DNA from 2 places in the Cupriavidus sp. 05T313 genome. Region 2 is predicted to be linked to the other one. Evidence: predicted binding sites of a transcription regulator. Region 2 holds the regulator's gene; the other holds the start of a gene.
What was found. Region 2 encodes NrdR, which represses ribonucleotide reductase genes. Its sites were predicted from a motif close to CACNANATNTNGTG; they were not measured.
Positions count from the first base shown of each region.

Region 1: the regulator NrdR is predicted to act here: its motif matches at 5,158-5,171, upstream of AC1DKD_RS00305 (ribonucleoside-diphosphate reductase subunit alpha).

Region 1 covers NZ_JBFTLX010000001.1:58,973-73,703, reverse strand. The annotation lists gene AC1DKD_RS00330 (cytochrome C assembly family protein) at 1-116, shown strand, start outside; gene AC1DKD_RS00325 (PP0621 family protein) at 124-399, shown strand; gene AC1DKD_RS00320 (sensor histidine kinase) at 396-2,465, shown strand; gene AC1DKD_RS00315 (sigma-54-dependent transcriptional regulator) at 2,563-4,272, shown strand; gene ampD (1,6-anhydro-N-acetylmuramyl-L-alanine amidase AmpD) at 4,265-4,882, shown strand; gene AC1DKD_RS00305 (ribonucleoside-diphosphate reductase subunit alpha) at 5,384-8,326, shown strand; gene AC1DKD_RS00300 (ribonucleotide-diphosphate reductase subunit beta) at 8,409-9,611, shown strand; gene AC1DKD_RS00295 (thioredoxin family protein) at 9,703-10,041, opposite strand; gene AC1DKD_RS00290 (hexameric tyrosine-coordinated heme protein) at 10,241-10,477, shown strand; gene AC1DKD_RS00285 (DMT family transporter) at 10,487-11,410, opposite strand; gene AC1DKD_RS00280 (LysR family transcriptional regulator) at 11,535-12,455, shown strand; gene AC1DKD_RS00275 (AraC family transcriptional regulator) at 12,482-13,327, opposite strand; gene AC1DKD_RS00270 (GFA family protein) at 13,384-13,740, shown strand; gene AC1DKD_RS00265 (glutathione S-transferase family protein) at 13,803-14,429, shown strand; gene AC1DKD_RS00260 (cytochrome P450) at 14,473-14,731, opposite strand, start outside.
Region 2 covers NZ_JBFTLX010000029.1:15,194-21,956, forward strand. The annotation lists gene AC1DKD_RS09705 (pilus assembly protein) at 1-2,062, opposite strand, end outside; gene AC1DKD_RS09710 (pilus assembly PilX family protein) at 2,098-2,721, opposite strand; gene AC1DKD_RS09715 (PilW family protein) at 2,718-3,743, opposite strand; gene pilV (type IV pilus modification protein PilV) at 3,743-4,330, opposite strand; gene nrdR (transcriptional regulator NrdR) at 4,511-4,978, opposite strand; gene glyA (serine hydroxymethyltransferase) at 5,137-6,384, opposite strand; ZMP/ZTP riboswitch at 6,508-6,610, opposite strand.

The sequences.
Region 1 (14,731 bases), on a different contig from region 2:
TTTATGGCTGGCGCGGGCGCACCGCGCTGCGCTGGGTGATCGCATCCTTCGGCATCTTGCTGCTGGCCTATGTCGGCAGCCGCTTCGTCATCGAAGTCATCCTGCACCGACTCTGAGGCCGGCATGGCACGCATCTTCCTGGTCCTGGCCGTGGTGCTGGGCTTCTTCTGGTGGCTTCGCCAGCGCGCCGAGGCGCGCCAGCGGGAGGATCGCGCCGCCCGGCATGGTTCCGCGCAAGGGTCGCAAGGCCGCACCCAGCCCGCGCAGGAACCCATGGTGCAGTGCGCGCAATGCGGCGTGCACCTGCCGCTGGGCGAAGCGATCGCCTATCGCGGCCTGCACTACTGCCGGCGCGCCCACCTGCCTGCCGACAGCGATCCGGACAGCCCGGCCGCATGAACGGTAGCATCTCGTTCTGGTCCCGCCTGAATGCCTGGCGCGCCGTCACCGCACTGTGGCGCCAGTTGGAGCCTCCCGAATTCCACTGGCGCCTGCTGCGCTATTTCAGCTGGACGCGGCTGGCGGTGGCCGTGCTGCTGCTGGGTTACGCCTGGCTGCCGGCGCAGCGCGGCGATACCGAGCGGGTCGCGCAGGGGTTGGGCAACGGCCTGGCCGCGCTGCCGCTGGCCGTGCCGTATGCCGGGGTGGCGCTGGCGATGGTGATCGCGACGCTGTGGTGGCGCCGCGGTTTTCATCTGCGGGTGCGCTTCCAGGTGCTGGCCGACCTTGTCCTGCTGGGCCTGATTTTTCTCGCGCAGGGCCACCGCGGCGAGGGATTGGCCATGATCTTCCTGCTGCCGGCGCTGCAGGCCGGCGCGCTCACCAGCCTGTTGTTCGCGCTATTCACCGCGGCGGTCTCGGCGCTGGTGGTGATGAGCGCCCCCTTCGCGCAGACCCTGCTGCTGCGCCAGGCGGACACTGGCCTGCTGGGCTCGGGTTTGTATGGCCTGGTCTTCATGATCGCGGCCTCGCTGATGTACCTGCTGGCCAACCGCCAGCTTGCGCAGGAGCGGCTGGCGCTGGCGCGCGAGCAGGAGCTGCGCCTGCAGCAGCTGGTCAACCGGCTGATGGTCAACGACATGCAGGATGGCGTGATGCTGCTGCGCGCCAACGGCGTGGTGGTGGCGGCCAACCCGGCCGCGGTGGTGCTGTTGGGCGTGCAGCCCGCCGAACGGGGCAAGCAGACGTCCACGCCGGCTACCGGGCGCGACGCGCTGTTCGACCTGCGCCAGATTCCCCGCCTGCAGCCGCTGATGGAGATGCTGCGCGACTGGGTGCGCAGCAAGGATGACGCGCCGCGCATCCTGCAATTGCTGCCGCTGCCTTCGCGGCCCTCCTCGGGCCGGGGCCCCATCCTGCATACGCGGCTGCGGCTGCGCTTCCTGCTGCCGGGGCTGGCCAGCCTGCGCTCGACCTTTGCATCCTCGCTGTCGGTCTCGCTCGGGGCGCAGAGCGCCATGAACACCGGCACCTGGAACGACCTGTCGCCCGAGGCGGCGGCGCGGCTGCGCCTGGCCATCGCGCAGAGCGAGGCCATGGCCTGGCGCCCGGAGGACGAGGCCCTGCTGCGCAGCGAGATGCGCGATACGGTGCTGGTGCACATCGAGAGCTGGGAACGCATCGCCGAGCAGGTGCAACAGGAAAAACTGGCCGCCATGGGGCGGCTGGTGGCGAGCGTGGCGCACCAGATCCGCAATCCGCTGGCGGCCATCAGCCAGGCCAGCGAACTGCTGGCCGAGACCAGCCGCCGGGGCGTGCGTCCCGGCGAGGCGGGGCGGCCCGAAGGCGATGTGGATGCCCGGCTGCTGCGCATCATCCACGACAATGTGCGCCGGCTCGACCAGGTGGTGTCGGACGTGCTGCAGATGTCGCGCCGCCCGCGCACCGAGCGCTCTGCCGTGGACCTGAACCAGGCCCTGCCCGAGATCATCAGCCGCTGGCGGCTGGAGATGCGCTCGCGCTCCGTCAACGACGATCCGGTCGGCGCGCGGCGCGTGCCGCGGCCGGCGGAGATCAACGCCAATGCGGTGCGGCTCACGGTGGATGTAGCGCGCCCGGTCATCTTCGATCCGTCGCAGCTGCAGCAGGTCCTTGGCAACCTGCTCGACAACGCCTGGCGCTATTGCAGCCGCCTGCCCGGCGCGATCCGGCTGCTGGCCCACGCGCTGGACCAGCACCACGTCGAGCTGATCATCTGGAACGATGGCGTCGAGGTGTCGCGCGAGCACCAGCGCACGCTGTTCGAGCCATTCTTTACCAGCAACGCCCAGGGCACCGGCCTGGGCCTGTTCATGGCGCGCGAGCTATGCGGCGCCAACGACGCCCAGGTACGCTACGGTACGATTTCACTTGACGCGCTGCTGGCGCAGACCGGCATGCTGGCGCCCGCGGCACGCGATACACTGCCGGCCAAGGCCTTTGTCCTGACCCTGCGCATCGACGCGCCGGACAACGCGGGCGGCTGAGCCGCGCTGCCGCCGCGAACGGTTCGCCAGGCCGTCAGCCAGGCCGCCGCGCGCCAATGCACCAATTCCACTTCGCCAGACCGCCAGACGCAGACCCATGCTCCTCAAGACGCCAGGCCCCGATCCGATTCTCGTCATCGACGACGAGGCCGACCTGCGAGAACTGCTCGATATCTCGATCCGCCGCATGGGCCACGACGTGGTGCTGGCTGGCTCGCTGGCGGAGGCGCGCCAGCAGCTAGCCGCGCGCCGCTATAGCCTGGTGCTGACCGACATGCGGCTCGGCGACGGGCTTGGCATCGATATCGTGCGCCAGCTCTCGAGTGCGCCGGAACGGGTGCCGGTCGCCGTGATCACAGCCTATGGCAGCGCCGACAACGCCGTGGAGGCGCTCAAGGCCGGCGCGTTCGACTACATCGCCAAGCCGGTCTCGCTGGACCAGTTGCGCAGCCTGATCCTCAATGCGCTGGGACGCCAGCAGCGTGACGGCGCCGAGGGTGCCGGCGCGGTTGTGCGGGAGAGCGCGGACCGCGCGGCCAGCCTGCTGCCTGGCCATTCGCCGGCCATGCATGAGGTGCGCCGCTCGCTGTCCCGGCTGGCGCGCAGCATGGCGCCGATCGTGATCAGCGGCGAGTCCGGCAGCGGCAAGGAGCGCGCCGCGCGCGCCATTCACGCGGTGAGCGCGCGCGCCGCGCATCCCTTTATCGCGGTCAATTGCGGCGCCATCCCCGAAACCCTGATGGAATCGGAGTTCTTCGGCCATGTGAAGGGAGCCTTCACGGGCGCCGACGCCGAGCGCGGCGGTTTCTTCCAGGCCGCCAACGGCGGCACGCTGCTGCTCGACGAAGTGGCCGATCTGCCGCTGGCGATGCAGGTCAAGCTGCTGCGCGTGCTGCAGGAGCGGCGCGTGCGCAAGATCGGCGCGAGCCGCGAAGAGAGCGTGGATGTACGGGTGCTGTGCGCCAGCCACAAGGATCTCTCCGCGATGGTCGCGTCCGGCCAGTTCCGCCAGGATCTGTTCTACCGGCTCAACGTGCTGGCGCTGCGCGTGCCGACGCTGCGCGAACGGCACGAAGATATCCCGGTGCTGGCGGGCGCCATCCTGGAGCACCTGGCGGTGCGCTACGGCGATCCCCATCCCAAGCGGCTTTCGGCGGCCGCGCTGCAACGCCTGTCCGACTATTCGTTCCCCGGCAACGTGCGCGAACTGGAGAACCTGCTGGAGCGGGCCTACGCCTTCGCGGAAGGCGAAACCATCGAGGTGGACGACCTTGGCCCGCTGGACGCGGGCACGGGGTATTCGGCCTTGCCGCGCCCGCCTGCCTCTGTGTCTTCGGCGGACGCGGCGCCCTGGGCGGCGCCTGTCGCCTACCCAGGGGCCGGCGCGCCACCGCCGCTGCCTGCTGTGCCGGCAGCGCCGTCCGGTCTCAGGCCGGATCTCCAGCATGAAGCGCCGCCGGAATCCCGATCCGGCGCGCACGCGGCTGCGCTTTCGCAGCCAGCGGCGCCAAGCCTGGGCGATGGGGAGGGAGCGGCTTGCCGCGCGACCTTCCCGATCGACCTGACCGGCCGCCTGGAAGCGCTTGAGCGCGACCTGATCCTGCAGGCGCTGCAGCAGACCGGTTTCAATCGCACCGCCGCCGCGCCGCTGCTGGGCCTGAGTTTCCGGCAATTGCGCTACCGCATCCAGCAACTTGGCATCCGCGAGGGCCGCGACGACGCGGCCGACGGTGCCGACGCCAGCGAAGCGATGCGCGACGGCCCGATGGGTGGGCTGCTGGCCGCCGATGGAGAGCGCGATGCCTGAGCACGACAACGGCAAGATCGCGCCCGGGCCTGGATTCCACCCGGATCCGGCCGGCTGGGTGCCCGCGGCGCGCCGCGTTCCGTCGCCCAACTTCGACGCCCGGCCCGCGCACATGCCGGTCGACCTGGTGGTGATCCACAATATCAGCCTGCCGCCGGGCCAGTTCGGCAGCGGCGATATCGAGGCCTTCTTCCAGAACCGCCTCGACCCGTCCCGCCATCCTTTCTTCGCGACGATCCATCAGGTGCGGGTTTCGGCGCATTTCCTGGTGACGCGGGAGGGCGAACTGGTCCAGTTCGTTTCCTGCCTGGACCGGGCCTGGCATGCCGGCCAATCCGAGTTCTTCGGGCGGCCGCGTTGCAATGACTTTTCCATCGGCATCGAAATTGAAGGCAGCGACGACCAGCCTTTCGCGTTGGCCCAATACCACACCACCTCCGCGCTGGTGCGTGCCCTGCTCGGCGCTTATCCGGTGCGCGCGGTGGCGGGGCACAGCGATATCGCACCCGGACGCAAGACCGATCCTGGCCCGCATTTCGACTGGGCCGGCTTTGCCGCCGCTGCTGGCGTGGCTCCGGGGCAGTTGCCTTACCGCAAAGACCAGCCTTGAAGCAAGCCTCAATTGCGGGGCCTGGGGGATAGCGTGAATCTGGGGAAAACCCTGATAAAGTCCGCGCCTATCGGAGTGGCCAGCTCAATCAAAAAAATTTCGCGTCACAGTGCGGTAACGCACCGTCGGGCGGGATCCCTTGAGTCGCTTGGGTTGGCGGGTTTGGCGCAGCGCCGCATGCTGCGCCCGCACCAGAAATCGCGCCAAAAAAGCGCTTGTCAAGACTGGTGAATCCGCCCCATTTCACTATACTTAGTCCAGTTTTTCGCATCGACCACTAGATCTAGTGGTGCTTTCGGGGAGCCGGCCTAGGTGTGCAGTTTCCGCCGCAGCAATGGCTGCGGTCCGCCGAAGGGCCGGCGCATCACAAGAGTCCCAGCAGAATCCAGCAAAGCAGCGCGCCCTCCCGGGTAAGACCGGCCGGCGTGTCAGAGCCTTTTTGCGCATTTTGCCCGGGACTCTTTGTCACTCATAAAACACGGGTCAGAACAGGAGTTCCTCATGCAGACAGCCCAGAACGACATTTCCACCGGCGCCGCCGCCGCCGGTGCAGCAGCGAACGCGCAGTCGAGCCCCGCTACTGCCGGCGCTGGCAGCTACCAGGATTACAAGATCATCCGCCGCAACGGTGCCGTTGTGGCGTTCGAGCCGAGCAAGATCTCGGTGGCGGTGACGAAGGCCTTCCTCGCCGTCAACGGCGGGCAGGGTGCCGCTTCGGCGCGTGTGCGCGAAGTGGTCGAGCAAGTGACCCAGAACGTGGTCCGCGCCCTGCTGCGCAGCCGCCCCAACGGCGGCACCTTCCATATCGAGGACGTGCAGGATCACGTGGAACTGGCGCTGATGCGCTCGGGCGAGCATGAAGTGGCCCGCTCCTATGTGCTGTACCGTGAAAAGCGCACCCAGGAGCGCGCCCAGGCCAATGCCCAGGCAGTCGCCCGCGTGCAGGAAGGCGGCGTCACGTTCAACGTGACCGATGGCGGCGTGGCCCGCGTGCTGGACCTGAACGCGCTGCACGGCCTGATCGACAATGCCTGCTCGGGCCTTGGCGACGCCGTGAGCGCCGAGCCGATCCTGAAGGAAACGCTGAAGAACCTGTACGACGGCGTGCCGATGACCCAGGTCTACGACTCCGCCATCCTGGCCGCGCGTACCCTGATCGAGAAGGACCCGGCCTACAGCCAGGTCACCGCGCGTATCCTGCTGCACACCATCCGCAAGGAAATCCTGGGAGCCGAAGTCACCCAGACCGAAATGGTGTCGCGCTACGCCGAATACTTCCCCAAGTTCATCGCCCGCGGCATCGAAGCCGAGCTGCTGGACGAAAAGCTGGCCACCTATGACCTGGCCCGCCTGGGCGCCGCACTGGACGCCCAGCGCGACTTCCAGTTCAACTACCTGGGCCTGCAGACCCTGTACGACCGCTACTTCCTGCACATCGACGAAACCCGCATCGAAATGCCGCAGRCATTCTTCATGCGCGTGGCGATGGGCCTGGCACTGGGCGAGAAGGACCGCGAAGCACGCGCCATCGAGTTCTACCAGCTGCTGTCGTCGTTCGACTTCATGTCGTCCACGCCGACCCTGTTCAACTCGGGTACCCGCCGCTCGCAGCTGTCGTCGTGCTACCTGACCACCGTGTCGGACGACCTGGAAGGCATCTACGAAGCGCTGAAGGAAAACGCGCTGCTGTCGAAGTTCGCCGGCGGCCTGGGCAACGACTGGACCAATGTGCGCGCCCTCGGCTCGCACATCAAGGGCACCAACGGCAAGTCGCAAGGCGTGGTGCCGTTCCTGAAGGTGGTAAACGACACCGCCGTGGCGGTCAACCAGGGCGGCAAGCGCAAGGGCGCGGTCTGCGCCTACCTGGAAACCTGGCACCTGGACATCGAGGAATTCCTCGAGCTGCGCAAGAACACCGGCGACGACCGCCGCCGCACCCACGACATGAACACGGCGAACTGGATTCCCGACCTGTTCATGAAGCGCGTGATGGAAGGCGGCGAGTGGACCCTGTTCTCGCCCGCCACCTGCCCGGACCTGCACGACCTGGTCGGCAAGGCCTTCGAGACCGCTTACCTGGGCTATGAAGCCAAGGCCGCCAATGGCGAGCTGAAGCTGTTCAAGAAGGTTCCCGCCATGCAGCTGTGGCGCAAGATGCTGGGCATGCTGTTCGAGACCGGCCATCCCTGGATCACCTTCAAGGATCCTTGCAACATYCGCAGCCCGCAGCAGCACGTGGGCGTGGTGCACAGCTCCAACCTGTGCACGGAAATCACGCTCAACACCAACGACAGCGAAATCGCCGTGTGCAACCTGGGTTCGGTGAACCTGGTTGCCCACCTGAAGCAGCAGGCCGACGGCACCCAGGTGCTCGACCACGCCAAGCTCGAGAAGACCATCCGCACCGCGATGCGCATGCTCGACAACGTGATCGACATCAACTACTACGCCGTGGAGAAGGCCCGCAACTCCAACCTGCGCCACCGTCCGGTCGGCATGGGCATCATGGGCTTCCAGGACTGCCTGCACATGCTGCGCCTGCCGTACGCCAGCGACGCCGCCGTGCAGTTCGCCGACACCTCGATGGAAGCGGTGTGCTACTACGCCTACCGCGCCTCCAGCGAGCTGGCCGAGGAACGCGGCCGCTACAGCACCTATGAAGGCTCGCTGTGGGATCGCGGCATCCTGCCGCAGGACTCGCTCAAGCTGCTGGCCGAAGAGCGCGGCGGCTACCTGGAAGTGGATCACTCCTCGACCATGGACTGGGACAGCCTGCGTGCGCGCATCAAGCAGCACGGCATGCGCAACTCGAACTGCATCGCGATCGCGCCGACGGCAACGATCTCGAACATCATCGGCGTGTCGGCCTGCATCGAACCGACCTTCCAGAACCTGTACGTCAAGTCCAACCTGTCGGGCGAGTTCACGGTGGTCAACGACTACCTGGTGCGCGACCTGAAGGCGCGCGGCCTGTGGGACGAAGTGATGGTCGCCGACCTGAAGTATTTCGACGGCAAGCTGGCCCGCATCGACCGCATCCCGCAAGACCTGCGCGATATCTACGCAACGGCCTTCGAAGTCGAGCCGAGCTGGCTGGTGGAAGCCGCCAGCCGCCGCCAGAAGTGGATCGACCAGGCTCAGTCCCTGAACATCTACATGGCCGGCGCCTCGGGCAAGAAGCTGGACGACACCTACAAGCTGGCCTGGCTGCGCGGCCTGAAGACTACGTACTACCTGCGCACGATGGCAGCCACCCACGTGGAGAAATCCACGGTGTCGCGCGGCTCGCTGAATGCCGTGTCGTCGGGTAGCGACGGTGGCATCGGCGCCGCCGGTATCGACCAGGCCGCCGCCTCCGCACCGGCCATGCCGGAAGCCGAGGGCGCGGTCTGCACGATGCGCCCGGGCGACGCTGGCTTCGACGAGTGCGAAGCCTGCCAGTAAGTCATTACCTGCCGGCCCCCTCGCCGCGCCGCTGCGCGGCGAGGGCCACGGCAAACCAAAGCATTCCACGGAGAACCACACCATGCTGAGCTGGGACGACGACGTTCAAGCCACCCCGCAGGCTGCCCCGCAGCCCGCGCCGAACCCCACCGCCACGCCTGCCGCCGCACGCTCTGTCGACCAGCACGGCGTGCTGCCGCCGGCCGCCACGCAGCCGGCCGGCACGGGTATCCTCGGCAACCTGCCGGCGTCCGACGCGCCGACGGACCGCCGCGTGAATGCCGCCGACAAGCGCGTCATCAACGGCTCGACCGACGTCAACCAGCTGGTGCCGTTCAAGTACAAGTGGGCCTGGGAAAAATACCTGGCCGGCTGCGCCAACCACTGGATGCCGCAGGAAATCAACATGTCGCGCGACATCGCGCTGTGGAAGGACCCGAACGGCCTGACCGAAGACGAGCGCCGCATCATCAAGCGCAACCTCGGCTTCTTCGTCACCGCCGACTCGCTGGCCGCCAACAACATCGTGCTGGGCACCTACCGCCAGATCACCGCGCCGGAATGCCGCCAGTACCTGCTGCGCCAGGCCTTCGAGGAGGCGATCCACACGCACGCCTACCAGTACATCGTGGAGTCGCTCGGCCTCAATGAAGCCGAGATTTTCAACGCGTACCACGAAGTGCAGTCGATCCGAGACAAGGACGAGTTCCTGATCCCGTTCATCGACACGCTGACCGACCCGGCCTTCAAGACCGGCACGCCGGAAAACGACCAGAAGCTGCTCAAGTCGCTGATCGTGTTCGCCTGCATCATGGAAGGCCTGTTCTTCTACGTGGGCTTCACGCAGATCCTGGCAATGGGCCGCCAGAACAAGATGACCGGCGCCGCCGAGCAGTACCAGTACATCCTGCGCGACGAATCGCTGCACTGCAATTTCGGCATCGACCTGATCAACCAGATCAAGCTCGAGAACCCGCACCTGTGGACCGCCGAGTTCAAGGAAGAGATCACCGCGCTATTCAGGAAGGCCGTGGACCTCGAATACCGCTACGCCGAGGACACCATGCCGCGCGGCGTGCTGGGCCTGAACGCGCCGATGTTCAAGGGCTACCTGCGCTTCATCTGCAACCGCCGCTGCCAGCAGATCGGCCTGGAGCAGTTGTTCCCGAACGAGGAAAACCCGTTCCCGTGGATGAGCGAGATGATCGACCTGAAGAAGGAACGCAACTTCTTCGAGACGCGTGTGATCGAGTATCAGACGGGTGGAGCGTTGTCCTGGGATTGAGCGTCGTTGTCATGTTGTTGTCGCACGCGGCATGGCGTGACGCATGAACAAAAAAGCTCCTTCGGGAGCTTTTTTGTTTTCATTGACCGCATCAGGATGAAGGCGCTCCGTCGATTCGCGTCAACGCCTCTTCAATCGCCCCCGCATCACCCGGCCGCACCAGCCGCGCGACCTCCAGGCCATCGCGCATAAACACCAGCGTGGGCCATAGCCTGACCCTGAACGCGCGGCCCAGCCGCTTGCCGCTGCCGTCCTCGATCTTGATGTGCCGGACTGCCGGATGGGCGTTCATCGCGCTGGCCAGGTGGGGCTGGGCCCGCACGCAGTGGCCGCACCACGGTGCGCCGAATTCGATCACGGCCGCCCCTTTCATCTCGTCGATCTCGGCCCGCGCCGGTTCGCGCGCAGCGTACACATCGGTCATCGTCATGGTCAGTCCCCTCGCTTGCCGGATCTCCGTTTGTGAATTGTAATTCTTGCGAACGCGGCATCGCACTGCCGACTACCAGCCGATTGGGCAATGCCGCTGGCTACCTCTAAATCCCCGACACTGGCTATTGCCCCCGCGCGTTCCGCCTCCTAGGCTGGATTGTCCTGATGGACTCCCACAAACACCAAGGAGCGTGACCATGTCATTCCCGCTTGTCCCCAACGGAACCCTGATTACCCCGACCGCCGAAGAAGGCCGCCAGCTGGCCGTGAAAATGGCAAGGCTGATCATCAGGGCGACCCAGCCCGACGACCAGGTCCGCGAAACGCTGCGGGCCGTCTATGCCAACGACGCGACCATGCTGCTGCAGGTCGGGCAGATCGTCGCAACGGAGTTTGCGACCATCGCCGCCGCGAACAATCACTGGCGCGGCTGAGCGCGGGCGTCAGGCCTGCGTGGCCTGCGGTACCTCTGCCTTGGCCGGCTTGCGCCAGCGCACCGTGGCCAGCAGCGATGCCGCGACGATCAGGCCACCGCCGGTCCACGCGGTGGCCGAGATCCTTTCCCCCAGCCACAAGGCTGCGAACAGGGCGCCAAACGCGGGTTCGCTGCCCATCAGCAAGGCCACGCGCGTGGGGCTGCTGCGCTTGATGGCGTAGTTCTGCGCGAAGAATGCGAACAGCGTGCAGGCGATCACCAGGTACAGCACCGTGGCCCAGAATGCCCCGTGGCCGGAGAGCGACGGGATGGGTTGCCACTGGGCGGGCATCAGGACCAGCGCCAGGGCCGCGCTGCCTGCGGCCACCACGCCCGCTTGCACCGCCGTCATCGTCAGAGCCGGCAGCGGCGCCGCGCGCATCACTCGCTTGGTCACGCACACCATTAGCGCCCGCAACACCGCGGCGGCCAGGATCAGTCCATCGCCGGGATTGAGGACGAACTCGCCGTCGCCGGCCAGCAACCACGCGCCCAGCAACGAGAGGGCTACCGCCGCCCATTCGATGGTGCCCGGCCTGCGCTTGAGCAGCAGCCATTCGACCAGCGGCGTCAGCACCACGCACAAGCTGATCAGGAAGGCGGCGTTGGACGCGCGCGTGAGCAGCACGCCAAACGTCTCGCACAGGAAGATGCCCAGCAGCAGTACCCCGGTGCCAAGCACGGCGCGCATCGTGGCGGCGTCGGCGTGGCGCAGCCTGGCCAGCGTGGGCGACAACACCAGGAAGGTGATGCCGAAGCGCAACGCCAGCAGGCCCAGTACGGGATAAAACACGAGCGCGCTCTTGACCGCGCCGTAGCTGCTGCCCCAGACCACGGCAACCGCGAGCAGCATCAGGTCGGACAGCAGGAGTAAGCGTTTTTGAGCAGGCATGGCGGTTCTCGGGCAATGGGTCCTGCATTGTCGAATTTTGCATCCACGGTGATAATCGGGTCGATGTGCAAAGCCTTTATGTCACAGATGCATTAATCCAGTGCACCGGCCGCGATCACGCCATATGAACCCAACCGAACTTTTCGCCTTGCTGCCCGACATGGCGGTGTTTGCGCGCGTTGTCGATGCGGGCAATTTTTCGGTCGCCGCGCGCCAGCTCGGCAGCACGCCTTCCACGGTCAGCCGCCAGATCAAGCGGCTGGAGGAAGCCTTGGCGACCCGCCTGCTGGAGCGGTCGACCCGCAAGGTGCGCGTAACGGAGTCGGGTGCGCAGGTGTACCGGTACTGCCGCGACGTGGTGAGCGCCGCGTCGGGGGCGATGGATGCGGCCGGTCACCTGATGGGCCGGCCGCAAGGCCGGGTCAGATTGAGCGCGCCGACCGCGTTTGCGAAGACGGTGATCCATCCGCTCGTGCCGGGTTTCCTGCGCGCGTACGCGGAGATCGACCTCCAGTTGCTGTTTACCGATCACGAGGTCGATCCGCTCGATGACGACCTCGATCTCGTGATCCGCCCGACCCAGCACCCGCCGCCCGGCCTTGCGGGCCGGCGCCTGGGCACGGTGCGCTGGGTGCTGTGCGCCTCGCCGGCTTACCTGCGCGCACGCGGCACGCCGGCGCATCCGCGCGAGCTCGCGCAGCACGATTGCCTGTACCTTGGCGAAACCGCCGACGACAACCGCTGGCGGTTTCGCAGAGACACCGAGACGCAGACCGTGGAGGTACGGGGGCGCTATATCGCGAACCACGCTGGCGCGCGGCTTGAAGCCGCGCAGCAGGGCTTCGGCGTCGCCAGCCTGCCGGATTTCGCCGCGGCCGGCGCGTTGCAGAGTGGCGAACTGGTGCAGGTGCTGGCCGACTGGGAGCTGCAGGCGCGCGCCTATGTGGGTTCGGTGTGGCTGCTCTATCCGCCCAATCGCTTTTTGCCACCGAAGGTGCGGGTGCTGATCGATTACCTGGCGGAACACATCGGCAGCGCCGGCTGACAAAGCTTGCGCTGCTGCCGTGGCGGTCAGCGGCTGTTTGCCGACGTGTTTTGCGAGCGCTGGTAGTCGCCCGGCGAAACCCCGACCAGCCTGGTGAAATCGCGCGTCAGGTGGGCCTGGTCGAAATAGCCGAGATCCGCGGCGAGTTGGGCAAGGCCGACTGGCTCCCCGCGCGCCAGCCGCCATGCCGCTTCCTGCAGGCGATAGCGCCGCAGCATCCATTTGGGCGACACGCCCACATATTCCTGGAACAGCCGCTGCAGGGCGCGCACGCCCACGCCGGCGTATTGCGCCAGCGCTTCCACGCTGGCCGGGCCCTGCGCGCTGGCGGCATGCGCCACCACGCGTTGCAGTTGCTCCACGGCCGGGTCTGGCGCGGGCAATGCGCCGGACAGCAGGGATTCGGCGGCGCTCACCATGGCCTCGTCACTGCCGGCATCGAGCACCAGTGCTTCCGCGTGGCGTTCGTCGCACTGCAGCAGAGGGCGCGCCGGGCGCGTGCCATCGGTCAACGCCGACATCGGCTCATCCAGAAAGGGGCGCAGGCCGCCCACGCGAAAGCGCGCGCCGAGCACATGGCCAGCGCCTTCGAGCTTGCGGTCGAAGACACCGCGCACCACGCCGAAAATCGCCGTCTGTCTGTGGTCGAACACCAGGTTGGCGTTCGGATAGGGCAGCACTCGCTGCACCTCCGGCGCGTGGCCCTCCAGGTTCCACTCGACGATCCAGTAGTGCTCGACAAAGGGCGCCAGCGCCTCGGATGGCAGATAGCGGCCGAGCCGGATGCGGCGCCCGGTGCCGCGCGGGTCAACGATGCCTTTGGGCTCGGCGGTGACGGGTGCATGCGTGTCGCGTTTTTCCAATCTGGGCATGAGGATCGGTGCAAAACTATGGGCTTCGGCAAAGCGCCATGATATCGGAGACAACCATGCCAGAATCCCGTTACTCCGGCGGCTGCCATTGCGGCGCTGTACGGTATGAAGTGGACATCGACCTGGCTGGCGCCATCGAGTGCAATTGCTCGTTATGCAGCAAGCGCGGGTTCATCTGGTCGTTCACCCCCGCGGACAAGTTCACGCTGACCGACGGCGCGCAGGCCACGCGCACTTACAAGTTCAACAAGCATGTGATCGACCATCGCTTCTGCGAGACCTGCGGCGTGGAGGCCTACGCGCTGGGCAGCATGCCGGACGGCTCGCGCGTGGCGGCCATCAATGTGCGCTGCCTGGATGGCGTCGACCTGACACAACTGCAGCCCAGGAAAGTGGATGGCGCCAGCCTGTAGCGGCGCTCTCTTCCGATCCGATCCGATCTTACCGATTGCTTTCCCCCTCTGGAGCCAACGCAATGTCCCAGCCTGAAGTCACCCTGTTCCACTCGCCCAATACGCGTTCCACCGGCGCACTGACCCTGCTCGAGGAACTGGGCGTGCCGTATCGCCTCCACCCGCTCAACATGAAGGCCGGCGAGCAGCGCGAGCCGGCTTACCTGGCCATCAATCCGATGGGCAAGGTGCCGGCGATTCTTCATGGCGACGCGCTGGTGACAGAGCAGACCGCCGTGTTCATCTTCCTGGCCGACCTCTTCCCGCAGGCAAGACTCGCTCCCGGGCTGACCGATCCGCTGCGCGGGCCTTACCTGCGCTGGATGGCGTTCTACGGCTCGTGCTTCGAGCCGGCGCTGGTGGACCGCTCGCAGCAGCGCGAGACGCCGCGCGCGATGTGTCCCTATGGAGACTACGACACCACGATCGGCACGCTGCTCGGCCAGCTGGAAAAAGGGCCCTACCTGCTGGGCGATACCTTCACCGCCGCCGATGTGCTGTGGGGCACCGCGCTGACCTGGACCACCATGTTCAAGCTGGTCGAGGCGACGCCGGTGGTGCAGGCTTATATCGACCGCATCAACGCGCGTCCGGCGGTGGCGCGCGCGCGTGCGATCGACGCCAGGCTGGTGGCGGAGCAGGGCGGCTGATCGACTCGGCCAACGACGGCGGCGCGCGGACAAGCGCCGCCGCTCACAGCTCCAGCACCAGCCGCGTGCACTTCGCGCGCGAGCAGCACGCCATCATCTTCGTATTGGCTTCGCGCTCGGCGCGGGTGAGCACCACGTCGCGATGATCCACTTCGCCGGCCAGCACGCGCACTTCGCACGAGCCGCACAGGCCTTCTTCGCAATCGCTCTGCATGTCGATGTTTGCGGCGCGCAGCGCGGCCAGCAGGGTCTGGCCGGGCGCCACCGTGACGACAAGGCCGGAGTCCTTCAGCTCGGCTTCG
Region 2 (6,763 bases):
ATGGCGCGCCGCTGCCAGCACCCGCGCCGCTGCTGGCGGGCACCCACGTGAGAATGTTGCGTGAGCCGGCGCTGCCGCTGCGCGCGGTGAGCAAGGCGCCGGCTTCCCAGCTTTCCTTGCTTGCGATCTGGATGCCGTTGTCATTGCTCAGCGCGAAGGCGGAGAGCTTGCCCGTCCAGTTCTGGTCAAAACCCGGCGCGAAGATAAAGGTGCCGCTGGAAACGCGTGACGAGGTGAGCGCGACGCCGGAGATGGTGCCGCCATAGCTGACGATCTTGGAGAAGATATCGCGGATCGCCTTGATCATGGCGGTCGGCTGACCCGCCAGGAACCACGTCGCAGGCACATTGGATCCGGTCGGGGTCGCTTCCCATTCGCTGTCGTTTTTAGCGACGGTATTGTTGGCGCCCGACGTGGTGAAGGGGCTGCCGTCGCCGTTGACATCGTTGAAACCGCCGTATTTTGCCGCCAGGTACAACTGGCTCTGGCGCTGCGCGGTGCCGACGGTCCCATCGCCGTTCTCGTTGACGTCGATGGTGTAGGTGGTCACGCGCAACGACGGCATATCCGCCCGGAAGCCGTAGGTGTGCGCCCAGTAGGCAACACCCGCCATGTAGTACGTACCGTGGCCGCTGGAGCCCGTGTCGGCCGTACTCATATTGGCCAGCGAGGAGTTGGGCTTGCTATTGCCGTAGGTTGTCGTGCTCTCCATGTCCGCGACCTTCCTGGTCCAGGCCATGACGTCGAAGCCGTCGGCCTCGATCGCGCGCACGGGGTCGTTTGCGGTTACCGCCTTGCCGCCCGATATATAGGTCGTGCGGGTATTGCCGGGAACGTAGCGATCCCAGTGCGTATTGATGTCGGCGATACTCAGCACGTAGTTGCGCTGGCACTTCGCGACGACCGGATCAGACCAGCTGGTATAGACCGGGTAGCCGTCTTTGTAGGCGGTCTGGAGGTCAGTGATCGCTTCCGGTGTGGGCTGCTTGCCTTGCAGGTAGCGGATGCTCTCGTAGTACAGCTCGCTGACCGGGTCCAGGCCCTTGTACTTGCCCGAGCGGCCGAACTGGTTCAGGTAGTTGACCACGCCGCTGATGCCTTCGCCGGCATTTTCCGGGTTGCCAGCGAAGACGCCCGTGCTGGGATCCCACTCGGTCTTCGGATTGCTGACCTGGCTGAAGTTGCCGTCGATCATCTTGGGGCCGACATACTTCATCGGGGCCCGCAGCACGCCGCCGTACCGCGTGGCCGAACTGTCGTTCAGGTAGCCGAAGGCGCCGAAGCGCACGCGGTCGGCGTTTTTCTGCATTTCGCCGACTGGCTTGTAGTTGGTGCCGTAGAGCTTGCAGAGGTCGGTGCGGGAACTGCCTTCGCTCGCATCGCACACCTTGACGCGGGCATACATGGTGCCGAGGTTGGCATAGCTGCCCGGGCTGCCGCACGAAGCGCCGCTGCCGGTCTTGGTGCCGAAGAACACCTTGTTGCTGCACGACGTGATGTAAAGCGTATCGGTGGTGAACGGCGTCACCGCGGAAGGTACGCTGGAACTGGACTTGGTCAGCGTCTTGGCGGGAAAGTAGGAACCGCTGTTGAAAAAATCATCCTGCAGCACGGCGCGCTGAAGCACGGTGTCCGTGGGGGTATCCACCACCCGGTCGCCACCGGTGAGCGCGAAGCGCAGCATGTCGATGGCGGAGGCCGTGGCCCAGTTCATGAAGTTGCCGCTGTACTGGCCCGAGCATTCGTGATTGGCGCTGGCATTGCCAGCGATCTCGAAGTACCCGCTGGATGAATAGTTGTAGCACTTGGCCGGGTTGAAATAGCCGACATATTCCGTGCTGCGGGTGTAGGTGCCGGTCCGGTACGCCGCGCCCACCGTCGGGAACTCCACCGACAGCGACAGCAGCAGGTTCGGGTTGACATTCTGGTTGCGTCCGTAGAGCGGCGACTGCGCAATGTCCACCGTGGACGGTGTCAAGGCGGTGGCCGCCCGCGTTGGCACGGGAAGCAAGCTTGCACCGGCGACAACGAGGGCCAGCGCGATCCGGCATAAGCGTGTCATCAGAGAATCTCCGCGTAGGTCAGGAGCGAGGTCAGTCATTCGGCCTTCCGGTAGTACGACTGCAGCATGGCGCGGGTGGCGGTGTTGGCACCGAAGCCCATCGCGGTGACGCGAAAGATGTAGACGACCGGAGCGTCGGGGCTCCCGGAAGCACCGGGCGATGTGTCCTGGATCGGCTCGATGATGTAGCGGGGCAGGGCGGCGGGCAGCAGGCCCGTGGGCGCGGTCGGGAACTGGCGTCCGGTGAAGGTGCCGTAGGCCACCGCGCGGGCATTCGCCCCGGTCTGCGCAAAGTCCACGGCTTCCCAGTTCGGGGTGCCGCTGTCGACGGCCGCGCACAGGCCCTGGAAGGCTGCGCCAGGCGTGCTCCCCGTGTTGCAGCCGGAGACGAAGGGCAGCAGGTTCGGATTGCTGCCAGAGAACAGGGCGGAGCGGCTGTTGACGGCAACGACACCCTGGATGTCCATCTCGGCATCCTGTAGCGCCATTTCGGCCGCTTGCACTGCAAGGTCGCGGTCGCGCTGATTGGATGCCATGCGTTTGCTGTTGATCGCCAGGCGCGCGCCGGCCACGGCCATGATGCTGATCATCAGGAGCATGACCAGGCCGGTGATCAGGGCAATGCCGCGCTGGGCGGCTGGCTTGAGAGGGGCGCTCATGATGGGGAGCAAGTGCGGCACGTTGCGACGTTGCGCAGTTGGACGGTGACCGAGTATTGGCGGCGCAAGCGCTGTAGCTGCGTGGTCGGCTTGTAGGTCGCGTCGTTGACGGTGCTGTCGCCGCCATAGAGCGTGCCGAAGAGCTGGAAAGTGGGGCCCTCCGGCACCGGGCTGGTCGCGGTGTCGCCGGCCAGTATCAGGGCAATTTTCAGCGACACGACGGTTTGCCATTTGGTGGCCAGAGCCAGCACATCCGTGGCCGGCAGGTAGCGGTCCGGGATGTAGTCATTGTTGGTGTCGACCCCGTACAGCACCTGGAACACCTCAACACCGGAGATGATTGGCACGGAGGTGATCGCGGTGTTCGAGATTTCCTTGTTGGATGCATCGCGAGCGCGATAGCCGCACATCAGTTGCGGGTTGCCGCTCGGGTCGTTGGGGTCTGGCGCCACGAAGAAGCGCGCAAAGCCGCGCGCAAGGTCCGCGTCCTCCCATGCTTGTGGTTCCGCGACGCCATTGCCGGAGCAATCGATCATGCTGTTGTCGGGCACGGTGCGATCCGACGGCGTGCCCGAACCGAAAAAGCGCACCTGCAGCACGTCGCTCTTGTTCACGGGGTTGGTGGTGCCCGGCAGGCACGACAGGTTGAGGCTCGCGTCCTGGCCCGGGCTGGCGCAGTTGTCGACGCCGCTGATCGTGGGTGACAACGCGACGGTGGTCGGCATGATGCCGCCAGGCGCCTGGGCGATGGGCCCGCTGGCCGGGTTTGTTGCCGGCGCGCTGTTGCCGGCGTAGTTGGTCCATGCGGACTGCCGCACGATGCGGACGATGGTGTCCAGGGCAAAACGGCCCTTCTCGTCGAGCGCGGTGGTGTCGTCGATGGTGCTGTAGTTGGTGCGGCTGCCCAAATAAACGGCGGTCGCTGCCAGTGTCAGCAACAGGCCGAGGACCATCGCGACCATCAGTTCGACCAGCGACATGCCCGACTGGGCATGCCGGTACGGCTTGCGGAGCGTACGCATCAGTTCACCGTGCCGGGCGTGGCGACGATGACGATCTGCGGCCGCGTGTTCATGTCGGCGAGATCGGCGCCGGTGCCCAGCGTCTTGCTGCTCAGGCGCGATATCCACCCGACCTTGATGACGATCGGCGCATCGTCGACACGGCCGCTTGCAGCGGCCGTGCAGCCCCAGGAAAAGCCGGACGTCTGGTTATAGGCAACGGTATCGCGGCAGATCACCGCCCGGCCGCCGGGCAGGGCGGCGGCTACCCGGTTCCACCACTCGATCACATCGAAGCGGGCTGTGTCCTGCGCGCAGGAGAGCAGCGTACTGGCGCAGGCCGTCGTATAGGGATTACGCGTCAGCGCGGGCAGCTGGCTGGTCTGGGTGTCGATGAAATACAGGTTGGGCGCGAGGGCCTCGGCGGCCGCGCCCACGCCGGAGACGGCAGTGTTCGCACGCATGCGCTCGGCCATTTCGGTGGCCAGCTGCATGGCAACGGTATCGTAGGAGGCTTGCTGGGAAAAACGCGAGGAATTGAGGAGCAGGCTGGCGACCCCGAGCACGCCAATCGCCAATACGACCATTGCCACCAATGCTTCGAGCATGGCAAAGCCGGCCGTCCCCCGACAGCTTGACTGACCCATTCTGACCCTCGTCCGAAAAGACTACGTTCTTTTGGCTTCGTTCTATTGTTTTGTCACTACTACCCAGGCGGAAGTATAGATATAGGAATGAAGCCTAGGGCACAGTTTGGAAAGAATTAAACAACGTTCCCGTTACTTTTTCTACTGCTTTCGTGGGGTAGACGTTGAAAACTCATCCAGCATGTCGCGGAATTCCGACACGTCTTCAAAGCTCCGGTACACCGAGGCAAAGCGGATGTAGGCGATTTTGTCGAGCCGGCGCAGTTCGCGCATGACCAGTTCCCCGACCTGGCTGCTGGGGATTTCCTTCTCGCCGAGCGCGAGCAGCTTTTCTTCGATGCGGGTGATGGAGGCGTCGATGGCTTCAGCGGAGACCGGGCGCTTGCGCAGCGCCAGGCGCATGGAGTCCTTCAGCTTGTCGCGGGTGTAGTCCGCGCGGGAGCCGTTTTTCTTGACGATGGCGGGGAAGAACAGCTCGATCCGCTCATAGGTGGTGAAGCGGCGGTCGCAGGATTCGCAGCGGCGGCGACGGCGGACTGTATCGCCTTCCTCGGACATGCGCGTGTCCAGGACCTGGGTATTGGAATGAGCGCAAAAGGGGCATTTCATGCCTGACCACCTCGAAGTTTGAACCGGGGCGCGTGCTGCGCGCGCAGCGTCTTGTCATTCTGTGTCGCGCTGGGCTGGGTTGGCAAGGCCCGCCGGCAGCGCTGGCGCGCCGCGGCGGACTGCCGGCCACCCGCGCGTGGGCGGGTGGCGCAGGGGGATCAGCCGTAGACCGGGAAACGCTTGGTCAGGGCTGCCACTTGCTCGCGCACGCTGGCGATATTGGCCAGGTCGTGCGGATTCTCCAGCACGTCGGCGACAAGGTTGGCCACCACGCGGGCTTCTTCTTCCTTGAAGCCGCGGGTGGTCATGGCCGGCGAACCCAGGCGGATACCCGAGGTGACGAAGGGCTTTTCCGGGTCGTTGGGGATGGCGTTCTTGTTGACGGTGATGTGCGCTTCGCCCAGGACCTTTTCGGCTTCCTTGCCGGTGATCTGCATGGCGCGCAGGTCGACCAGCATCACGTGGCTCTCGGTGCGGCCCGAGACGATGCGCAGGCCGCGCTCGGTCAGGGTTTCGGCCATGACGCGGGCGTTCTTGACCACTTGCTGCTGGTAGGTCTTGAACTCGGGCGACAGGGCTTCCTTGAAGGCCACGGCCTTGCCGGCAATCACGTGCATCAGGGGGCCGCCCTGGATGCCGGGGAAGATGGCCGAGTTGATGGCCTTCTCGTGCTCGGCCTTCATCAGGATCACGCCACCGCGCGGYCCGCGCAGGCTCTTGTGGGTGGTGGTGGTGACAAAGTCGGCGTGCGGAACCGGGTTCGGGTACTCGCCGGCGGCGATCAGGCCGGCGTAGTGGGCCATGTCGACCATGAACAGGGCGCCGATCGATTTGGCAACCTTGGCGATGCGTTCGAAGTCGATGCGCAGGGCGAAGGCCGAGGCGCCGGCGATGATCAGCTTGGGCTTCTTTTCCTGTGCCAGCTTTTCCAGCGCGACGTAGTCGATGTCTTCGTTGGCGTCCAGACCGTAGCTCACCACGTTGAACCACTTGCCGCTCATGTTGAGCGCCATGCCGTGGGTCAGGTGGCCGCCTTCGGCCAGGCTCATGCCCATGATGGTGTCGCCCGGCTTCAGGGTGGCGAAAAACACGCCCTGGTTGGCCTGCGAGCCGGAGTTGGGCTGCACATTGGCTGCTTCGGCGCCGAACAGTTGCTTGACGCGGTCGATGGCGAGCTGCTCGACGACGTCGACATACTCGCAGCCACCGTAGTAGCGCTTGCCGGGATAGCCCTCAGCGTACTTGTTGGTCAGTTGCGAACCCTGGGCGGCCATCACGGCCGGCGAGGTGTAGTTTTCCGAGGCGATCAGCTCGATGTGCTCTTCCTGGCGCTGGTCTTCCTTCTGGATAGCGGCAAAAAGCTCGGGGTRGATCTGGTCGATCGTATAGCGGCTGCGTTCGAACATGGCGAAAACTCGTCTGAAAAAAAGGAGATCCGAATCGGCTTCGGGGTAGGGCGCGCGGGGAAGGCACATGCGACCAGCGCCGGAAAGCGTGGCTAGTCCGGCGCAGGGCGCACCCTGCTTCCCATTCGCTGCCCAGGCGAGCGGCAGGCGCTTGATACATCGCGCCAGAGAAACTTGCGCTTCCTCGTGGTAGTGCCCACTGACTTCGCCAGTCGCGCAAGATGGAATGGTTGGCGGCAGTTTAACGCGAGGCGCCGGCTCGCTGCAAGAAGGCGGAGAGGGCTCGCCGCCCGAAAGTCAACGGCTAGTCTGTCAGGTAATGTAATTGTTGTAATGTCGGGTGAGGGTATACACCGGGTCGGGCCGGCTGTCCGTTACA